2 regions of the Arthrobacter sp. zg-Y40 genome follow, and region 2 is predicted to be linked to the other one. Evidence: predicted binding sites of a transcription regulator. Region 2 holds the regulator's gene; the other holds the start of a gene.

Region 1 (4,848 bases), on a different contig from region 2:
GGCAGCAGCAGCGTGCTGGAAAGCAGGGGTTCGCCCAAGGCATCCAGCAGGGACTGGACCACGGCGTTGTCCGGGATGCGCACGCCTACGGTGCGCTTTTTGGGGTGCGACAGCCACCGGGGAACTTCCTTGACTGCCGGAAGGATGAACGTATAGCTGCCGGGGGTGGCGGCCTTGACGCTGCGGAACACCGAGTTGTCCAGCTGGACGAACTGCCCCAGCTGGGCGAAGTCCCGGCACACCAGGGTGAAGTGGTGTTTGTCGTCCAGCTGCCGGATCTGACGGATACGTTCCAGGCCCTCCCTGTTTCCCAGCTGGACGCCCAGGGCGTAGCAGGAGTCGGTGGGGTAGGCGATGAGTCCGCCGGAGCGGAGCATCTCCACGATCTGGTTGATGGACCGCGGCTGCGGATTCTCGGGGTGGACGTCAAAGTATCTGGCCATGCTCAAAGCCTACCGGGACGGCTTGGCTACGCAGCCCGGAGCGCATAGGCGAGCGCTGACTCGGCCACGGATAGTTCATCACCAGTCCGGCCGACATCGGGCAGCGGCGCCGGCAATCGCGTTCCCGGTCCTGGCGGGGCGCCGGGCAGGGGCGGAGCAGCAGAGCAGTGGGTGTGGCCGGTGGGTGTGCGGGTTTCCACGGTGTGCGTTTCCACGGTGTGCAGAGTGTGCCCGGGCTTGTCCGGCAGCAGCACCGTCCGTGCCGACCAGCCCGGTGCTTCCTTTGCATGGTTGCATGCTTCGCACAGGCCCTGTCCGTTGTCCCCGGTAGTGGGTCCGCCGTCGCGGTGCGGCCGCACATGGTCAATGTGCCGAATGGGTGCGCCGCACCAAGGCATACGGCAGGTCTGGTCCCGAGCGGCTATGAAGCGGGCCAGGGAAGCCGGAAACAGCCGCGCGCGGGAATCCATTGCTACCAGCTCGCCGGTTTTCGGGGCTGTGTACAACCGGCGAATCCACCTCCGGGCGGTCTTGTCCGCCCGCCTGGCCGAAGTGCTTTCCGCCTGGGCGTCTGCGCGCCCGTCTGGCGCGGTTGCCCCCGTCCCCGGTACGTCCGCCGCCTTGCTGGCGGACCAGGTCCCTTGCCCACTGGGCCGGAACCGGACCGTACCCGGGCACAAGTGCCGGTTCGGACTCGCCGGCAGGCAGCGTTCGGTCCGTCATGACCAACTGGACCTCTACCCCCATTCGGCCGGCATCGGCGTGGCCCGTAATGCGTTCAACCAAGGTGTCCGCCATGATTTGCCCGCGTCCGCGGCTGTCTCCGGAAGCCCGCAGCCGGTCCGCCTCGCGTGACAGGGCGGCATAAACGCCCACGCCCTGGCTGACCGGCAACAGTCCAGTCAGGTAAGTCATGGTGTCCGGGGCAGGACGGCACGAGACGAAGCGTTCCGAAGCGGCCTTGGCGGCCCGGTTTACCGAAGTCTGCGGATCCAGCCGGTAGCCGGCAGCCTTTGCCCGGGCGATGATCTGCCGGTCCCCGAGGGTCTCCAGTACCTTTGGATCCCCGGCGACCTCGCGGTCCACGGTGCGCCGGTCCGCAACGCTGAGACACGCAGTCTCACGTACGAGCAAGGTGGCGCGCCATTCACTGATCAGTCCGCGGCTCAAAGCGTCCAAGGTGCAGGGCATCTCGGCGGTGAGCGCTTTCGCGAAACCCAAGAGCCTGCCGCCCCGGTTGGCAGATTCCCTGCGGGCCAGCGCTATTTGGCCGGCGATACCCTTGCCCAACTGTTCCCGCGGCAGGCCGGACAACTCCTGCTTCTGCCGGTGCAACGCGTCAAACGCAGCGGCGGCACGCGCCTGGGCCGCCGCCGAGGGAAGCCACCCACCCGCCCACCAGCTCGGCGGTAACCTCGACGGCGACCGCAGGAGGCGTCTTGGAAGGTGGGGTGGAAGCCTCCCGGCGTTGAGGAAGAGGTGCAGAATCTTCGAATATGTGTTCGAGTCTATTTGTCCCTGGATTCGAATGCGAGAGGAAAAATACCTGACCTGCTACCCGTTTTCCGGGATAGAAATTGCTGGCCTAGATTCGCCATGAACGACCGCGGCTGCCTAGCTCAGCGGACATCTCCTCCACAGCCCCTGCGAGCGCCGCCAAACCCTTCGGTCCAACGTGGCCTTCCCCGTCTATCACCGTCAGTCGGCTGGAGGGCCAAAGCCGGTGCAGCTTGCAGGCGGTGTCCACCGGGCTGCCGACATCCTTCCGACCATGGATCAGCCGAGCAGGTATGCCGTTGAGCTCGTAGATCCGCGGCAGAATCGCCTCGGCGCCCGGGAGGAACCCGTCCTGCGCCCAGTACCGGGTCACCAGGAGGGCGAAACTCACCAAGCTGCGCTCGCCGTCGAACCGGGGAGCAGCGGACGCGGATGTTTTGGAACCGGCCGGCCCCGCTGTTTCCAGAGCTGCGACGGCGGATTCCCACCGGTCCCAAGCTAGCGCCGCAGCGAGGGCGTCCGTACGGTCCGGACCTGCCAGGCGGCGGGCATAGGCCTCCACTGTCCGCTCATACGGCAGGGCGCGGGCATCCCTGATGAACTCCTCCAGGGCCTTCGGGCAGAAACGTCCGACGTCGCCGGTGATCCAGTCGATTTCGGCACGGCTGGTGGTCGTCACCGCGGCCATGGCAAGGCCCAGCACCCGGTCCGGATGCCGGAGGGCATATGCCATGGCCAGGGTGCTGCCCCAGGATAGTCCGGTCACGATCCATGCAGGGAACCCCAGCTCGGCCCGCACGGCTTCGATGTCCTCGATCAACTGCTGGGTGGTGTTCAGGTGCAGGTGCGCCAAGTCGTCTTGGACGACGGGGGTGCTGCGGCCGCATCCGCGCTGGTCTATGCCGACGGTGAAAAAACGGGACGGATCGTGCCGCCTTCGGTAACCGCCGGACCCAAGCGAACTGCCGGGACCGCCGTGCAGGTACAGGACCGGGATGCCGGCCGGATTGCCGCTCGCTTCCCAGTAGATCCGGGCGTGCGGTACGGCTACCCAACCGCTGCGGTGCTGGCCCTGCTGATTCCCCATCCGACTAAGGTACGGCACGCACTTATTTCCCCATGCCCCGCCGCAGCTGCCGGACGGAGTGGGCTGCGGTCTTGAGCCGGGTGCCGGAATACGGGATTCCCCCGCACAGCCGCCGGGCCGCCGCAAGCCACACGCACACAGCCCGCTCAGCAACCCAGGCGGGCGCCCACAGTGCCGCCGTCGGCCCGAACACGTGCGTGCCGCCGTCGCGCCGCCGCCCGTATTCCGCCGCTGCCACGGCCGCTGCGCCAGAGGGCAGCAGCCGTACCGGCCGGCGCAGGCACCATGCCAGCACCGGAAGGAGCGCCAGCTCTGCGGCGAACCGCACGGGCTGGGCCAAACCGTCGTAGGCCTGCCGGACGCGCTGCCGCAGGAAGTGCCGGGTGGAGCAGGGGAGCCTGGCCACAAAGAGGTCATCGGCCCGTACTTCCACACCGCCCGCGGCCCGCACCGTCCGCAGCAGCTCGAGGTTCTCGAACAAAACACCGCCGCTGTAGCCGCCCGCCCGCCGGAGAGTCCCGGCCCGCACCGCCATGGTCCCGGGATAGTCCGACCCGAAGGCCCGGTTCAGCAGTGTCCGGCCGGTGTCCCATTTCGCGTGCCACGGCAGCGGGGGCGGGAAGTAGTTCTGCGGGCGGACGACGTCGGCCCCCTCCAGCAGTTCGAGGATCCGGGACAGTCCTGCCGGAGTAAAGCGGACGTCGTCGTCGGCAATGACCAGGTTGGCGGCCTGCGTGAGGTCCAAACCCGTCAGGACCCCGTCCACCTTCCCGTTGCGGCATTCCGGATGCTTGGGCCGGCAGTGCCGCACTGCCGGCGGGAAGGCGCGGGCGTGCGAGGCAAAGTGCTCGACGTCCGAGCCGTCCACCACCAGGACCGGCAGCTGCACGGCCAGCTCTGCCAGATACCCGCACAGCTCGTCCAGTCCGTCGTCAGTGCTCCATTTCAGCGGCAGGATGTACTCAGCGTCCAGCACGGGGCGGGCTTCCATGGCAGCGAAGATAACCCCACCGCGGTTGGTAAGCAACCTTAGTAATTACCGCGTGTCCCCGTGCGGCCGGCCGGCCCGGTCCGTAGAGTGGAAGCAAATGGAGGAACCCGACTATTTCGCCGGAGACTCCCGCAGCATGCGTGAACGGCTGCGGCGGGGGACCTGTTAGGAACGTATGCTCTTTATCCTTGGATTCAAGACCGTTGCCCGCGCCCTGTTCTCCCGGCCGGCCACCTGTCAATACTGCGGCGCCTATGCGCCGCAGCAGGTGGAGGAGCGCGCCAACCGGCTCACGCTGTTCTTCATCCCGGTCCTCACCACCAGCCGCCGCTATGCCTTCACCTGCTCCAACTGCGGGCAGAGCACCGGGATCAGCCGCATGCAGAAAATCGCGCTGCAGCGCGGCTAGAACCCGCAACGCCACCTCCCCGAAACCGTCCCGGGACTCTCCGTGTGTGCCCGGTGTCCCCGGCGCGCCGGAAAAATCAATAGAATGAATTAAGCACAACAGCTGCCGGCCCTGTTCTGGCCGCACCACAGACTTCCGGAATGCCGCCGTACGGCTGCCGTTCCACCCTGCAATTTGATCCCCGACGAAAGAACTACATCCGTGAATAGAACACCTGCCGTCCTCAAAGCCCCCCGGGAACTCGCCAAGGGAACCATGCGAGTGATGAACCTGGGCGGCCTCGGCGAAATCGGCAGGAACATGACCGTTTTCGAATTCGACGGCAAGCTCCTGATTGTTGACTGCGGCGTGCTCTTCCCTGAGGAAGAACACCCCGGCGTCAACCTGATCCTGCCCGACTTCACCGCCATCCGCGACCGCC
Region 2 (4,848 bases):
CCTGCATGATGTGCTGCAGGACTTCGTTGGAGCCGTTGCCAGCCCAGATGTTTTCGGCGGTGAGACCGTGGCCGAGATAGTTCGCCAGGTTTTCCCGCAGCTGGGTGAACTCGCGGTCCGGGTACCGGTTCAGTCCGGCAACTGCCGCCTGGACCTCGGTAACGATCGCTTCCCTTACATGCCGGGGCAGCCCGTGGGTGTTTTCATTGACGTTCAGCAGGATCGGCACATCCAGCTGCGGAGCTCCGTACGGGCTCAGGCCGCGGAGGTCTTCCCGCAGGGGAAGTCGGTTCAGGTTTTCCAGCTGTTCACTCACCCGTACAGCTTAAGGCGCTGCGGCACCCGGCGCGGAATCCGGTGTCCCGGCATGAAGTTCCGGGCTAGGAGGCGACGGGGATGTAGAGCTGCCGGCCGGCCGGGACCGTGGCGTTTTCCAGGTTGTTCAGTTCCACGATGTCCGCAACGACGTCCCGGGGATCCCGCTCCGGTGCGTATTCGGTGGCGAGGGACCACAGTGAGTCGCCGGTGGAAACGGATACCTGCAGGGTGCGTGTAGTTTCCGGTGAGTTCCCGGTGGCCATGGCAGGGGCGGTGAAGAAACCCGCAAAGACCAGAAGTGCAGCGGTGGAGAACATCAGGGGTGCGCCCACCAGGACGAGCCGTCCGCGGCGGGTGAGGCGCAGCGGTGCCTGGCTGCGCGCGGCAGCGGAGGCGCCGGCCGGGGCACTGGGACGCACCGAAGCGTTGGGAAGTACGTGTACTGACATGTCAATACCTTTCCGGTCCGATGAGCAGCTCCCGCGCCGTCCGGACAATCCCCGGCAGGACCGGGTATTGCGCGGGGCTTAGAAACTGCATTCGAACATCTGGTGGATCCTGCGAGGTGTCACAGGACCATACTCGAACATACGTTCTAAGTTGTACTCGAACATTTCTAGCACTTATCTACGAACATTGTCGAGACTCGCTCGAATATATGTTTGAAAAACTTGCCGCGCTCCCTTAACGTTGAACCTGTCGGGAAAGCGGTGATACCAACTAATCACCCGGCACTGACAAAACTGAGAAAACCGGGAAACCGGGAAAAGCGACAAAACGGTACGGCCAGCACCGCAGGCACGGCCGGCACATAAAGAAGAAGCCATCGGGTCCGCATCCGCGGGCCTACCGTGAAGGGAAGCCGACGTGGCCCGTGTTACCAATGGCAGCACCCCCGCCCCTGCCGCGCCCGCTCCGGCAGTGCGCACCAAGGGCCTCACCGCCCGGCAGACTAAGATCCTCGAGACCATCCAGCGCTCGGTCAGTACCAACGGCTACCCGCCCTCTATGCGGGAAATCGGAGACATCGTCGGTCTGGCCAGCCTCTCGAGCGTTACCCACCAGCTGAGCCAGCTGGAAAAGCTGGGGTACATCCGCCGGGATCCCAAACGGCCCCGGGCCATGGAAATCCTGGTCCCCCTGCTGCTTCGCGACGCGCCTTCAACCCGCCGCAGCGCATCCGGTTCGCCGGACGGTTCAGCGGCGGAAACCGGCTCAGGGTCCACTGCGGGGGCAGCATCCGGCGCCGGCAGCTCACATGTCTCCGACCTCACCACCGCGATCGACACGGCCATGGTTCCGCTCGTGGGACGCATTGCGGCCGGCGGGCCCATCCTGGCGGATCAGCAGGTGGAGGAAGTCATTCCCCTGCCGCGCCAGCTTGTTGGCCACGGCGACCTGTTTATGCTCCGCGTGTCCGGCGACTCGATGGTGGACGCTGCCATTTGCGACGGAGACTGGGTGGTGGTGCGGCGCCAGCCCACGGCAGAGAACGGCGATATTGTTGCCGCCCTGCTGGAGGACGAAGCGACGGTCAAGACCTTCCGCCAGCGCAACGGCCACACCTGGCTGCTGCCGCAGAACACCCGCTATGAGCCCATCCTCGGCGACGAAGCCACCATCATGGGCAAGGTCGTATCGGTCATGCGTTCTCTCTAGGGCTGCACGCAGCAAAACAGCACCAATAAACAGCACCACTAAATACAGCGCCGCCGGCTCCCTGCCGACGGCGCTGCTGCGTTCCTGCCTCGCGCTTCCCCCTGGACGGGGCCCGGCCTAGGTCCGGGTGCCTGCGGGCTGAGCTGAAAGGCGTTCAAGGGCCTGCAGCACCACGCCGCGGTCCGTGGTGGACCAGAACGGGGGCAGGGCAGCCCTCAGGAAGCTGCCGTACCGGGCGGTGGCGAGCCGGGAGTCCAGGACGGCCACCACCCCCTTATCGCCGGAGGCCCGGATCAGCCGGCCAGCGCCCTGCGCCAGCCGGACGGCGGCGTGGGTTGCCGAAACACTCATAAAGCCGTTGCCGCCTGCCTTGGCCACCGCACGGGTGCGGGCCGTCATCAGCGGATCATCGGGACGCGGGAACGGAATCCGGTCCATGATGACCAGCCGGCACGAGGCACCAGGGACATCCACGCCTTGCCACAGGGACATGGTTCCGAAGAGGCAGGTCGCGTCGTCATCGGCGAACTGCTGTACCAATGCGGACATGGTGGACTCGCCCTGGCACAGGATCGGGAAGTCCACCCGTGTGCGCAGGGCATCAGCCGCTTCCTCGGCTGCACGCCGGGAAGAGAACAGACCCAGTGCGCCGCCGCCGGAGGCCTTGATCAGCGCCTCAATCTCGTCCAGTTGCTCCGGGGATGTCCCCCGCCCCGGTTTAGGCAGGTCCTTGGCTACGTAGAGGACACCCTGCCGGGGGTAGTCAAAGGGACTGCCGACGTCGGTGCCGTTCCATTTCGGGGCACCGCTGCCCAGGAGTCCCAGGGCGCCGGCCACCGGACCGAATTCTGCTCCGATGGCCAGGGTGGCGGAGGTCAGGACCACGGTGTGACCGTCGAAGAGCCCTTCGCGCAGCCGGCCGGCAACCGACAGTGGGGCCACGTTGATGGTGGGCGGTGAGTCTTCTTCGGGCGCCGTGTATCCGGCGCCGGGAGAGAACGTGCTGGGGCGCGATGCCCAGACCACTTCACCGGAGTTGCCGGCATCAAGAATGCGGTCGCACATTTCCTGCACGGCCATGAGCCGGGAACGGGCCATCTGGCGCCCGCCGTCCACGTTCTCGCCGTCGGGCTTGGAATCTGACAGCGCTGTGCGGGCCGAGTCGCGTACGTGCCCCAGGACCATCTCCTGGTCCTCGGACAGTCCCGCGGCCAGCAGACCGGACGGGACCGGTGCGAAGACCTGGTCGAGCGCGCGGCCGGCAGCGGCCAGCGGCTCCAGGGCGGCGGAAGTGTGTTTGCGGGCTGCGGACACGGCTGCGGAGATAACGGTCCCGGACAGCTGTCCGGTGACGGCGCCGGTGACGCGGTCCTGCAGCTCGTGGGCCTCGTCAATGACCACCACGTCGTAATCGGGCAGCACGGCCAGACCCTCAAAGGCGGCGATGGCCAGCATGGCGTGGTTGGTGATGACAAGGTCCGCCACGGCCGCTTTGGCCCGGGCCTGCTCGCTGAAGCACAGTTCCGCCACGGGACACTTCTGCGCCCCGAGGCACTCCATGGAGGTCACGGAGACTTGGCGCCAGGCCCGGTCGCTGACACCTGGCAGCAGTTCGTCGCGGTCCCCGGTTTCTGTTTCCTGTGCCCACTCCTGCAGGCGGACGACGTCGCGCCCCAGTGCCGAGGTGGGTCCCCCGGCGGGCGCTGGGTGGGACACCGCCTGCTCGTGCATAAACAGCGTTCCCGCCTCGTCTTCCTCGGGGAACCCGCCGCCGGTCTTGTGGACGCAGACGTAGTTACTGCGGCCCTTGAGCAGGGCGACATCCACTTCCCGGGGCAGCTTGGGTGCCAGGGTCTTCAGCAGGCGCGGCAGGTCCCGGCCCACAATCTGGGACTGCAGGGCCAGGGTGGCGGTGGAGACCAGAGCAGGCTTGTCGCTGTCGAGGGCATGGGCAATCAGCGGAACCAGATACGCCAATGACTTGCCGGTGCCGGTGCCGGCCTGGACCAGCAGGTGCTCGCCGGACTCGATTGCCTCCGCCACCTGCCGGGCCATCTCGTGCTGGCCCGGCCGGTTCTGTCCGCCCATGGATTCGACCGCCGTGTCCAGCAGCTCCAGCACCTGCTCCGGCCCCTGCTGCGTCTTCCTACCCATGGGTTACGAACGGCTCCAGCTCTGCAGCGAGTCCTTCACGGACCTTCACGTGGAGCCGGGTACCGGTCTCCACATGGTCCGTCGACAGGATCTCTGCGTCCTGCTGGTGGAGCCGGGACACAATCTCGCCGCGCTCGTACGGCACCAGCAGTTCCAGCTCCACTCCCGGGCGCGGAATGCCTTCGGAGATCGCCTGGAGCAGTTCCGGGATGCCTTCTCCGGTGCGGGCCGAAACGACCACATGCCGGCTCTCGCGCTGGCGCAGCCGTTCCAGGACAAACGGGTCCGCGGCGTCGGCCTTGTTCAGCACAATGATCTCGGGCACCTTCCGGGCGTCCACCTCGGCAAGGACGGTGCGGACGGCCGCAATCTGGCCTTCCGGGTCCGGGTGCGAGGCATCAACTACGTGCAGGATCAGGTCTGCGTCCGCTACTTCTTCCAGTGTGGAGCGGAAGGCCTCCACCAGCTGCGTGGGCAGGGAGCGGACAAAGCCGACCGTGTCCGCCAGTGTGTAACCGATCCCGTCTTCGGTCTGTGCCTTGCGGATGGTGGGATCCAGGGTGGCGAACAGGGCGTTCTCCACCAGCACGCCGGCGTCGGTGAGCCGGTTCAGCAGTGAGGATTTGCCGGCATTGGTGTAGCCGGCAATGGCTACCGAGGGCACGGCGTTCCGCTGCCGGTTGGCACGCTTGGTCTCCCGCGCCGGCTTCATGCCCG

What was found. Region 2 encodes LexA, which represses DNA repair genes until DNA is damaged. Its sites were predicted from a motif close to TCGAACANNTGTTCGA; they were not measured.
Region 1: a site for LexA is predicted at 1,934-1,949, ahead of LJ754_RS09640 (DUF222 domain-containing protein). Genes of this name have one in related genera too.

The regions. Positions count from the first base shown of each region.
Region 1 is NZ_JAJFZS010000008.1:482,572-487,419, reverse strand. It holds gene LJ754_RS09645 (L-threonylcarbamoyladenylate synthase) at 1-443, opposite strand, end outside; gene LJ754_RS17040 (hypothetical protein) at 470-802, opposite strand; gene LJ754_RS09640 (DUF222 domain-containing protein) at 807-1,778, opposite strand; gene LJ754_RS09635 (alpha/beta fold hydrolase) at 2,029-3,027, opposite strand; gene LJ754_RS09630 (glycosyltransferase) at 3,050-4,018, opposite strand; gene LJ754_RS09625 (zinc-ribbon domain-containing protein) at 4,194-4,427, shown strand; gene LJ754_RS09620 (ribonuclease J) at 4,683-4,848, shown strand, end outside.
Region 2 is NZ_JAJFZS010000015.1:36,278-41,125, forward strand. It holds gene LJ754_RS15465 (histidinol-phosphate transaminase) at 1-316, opposite strand, end outside; gene LJ754_RS15470 (LysM peptidoglycan-binding domain-containing protein) at 381-767, opposite strand; gene lexA (transcriptional repressor LexA) at 1,186-1,977, shown strand; gene LJ754_RS15480 (ATP-dependent DNA helicase) at 2,095-4,131, opposite strand; gene hflX (GTPase HflX) at 4,124-4,848, opposite strand, start outside.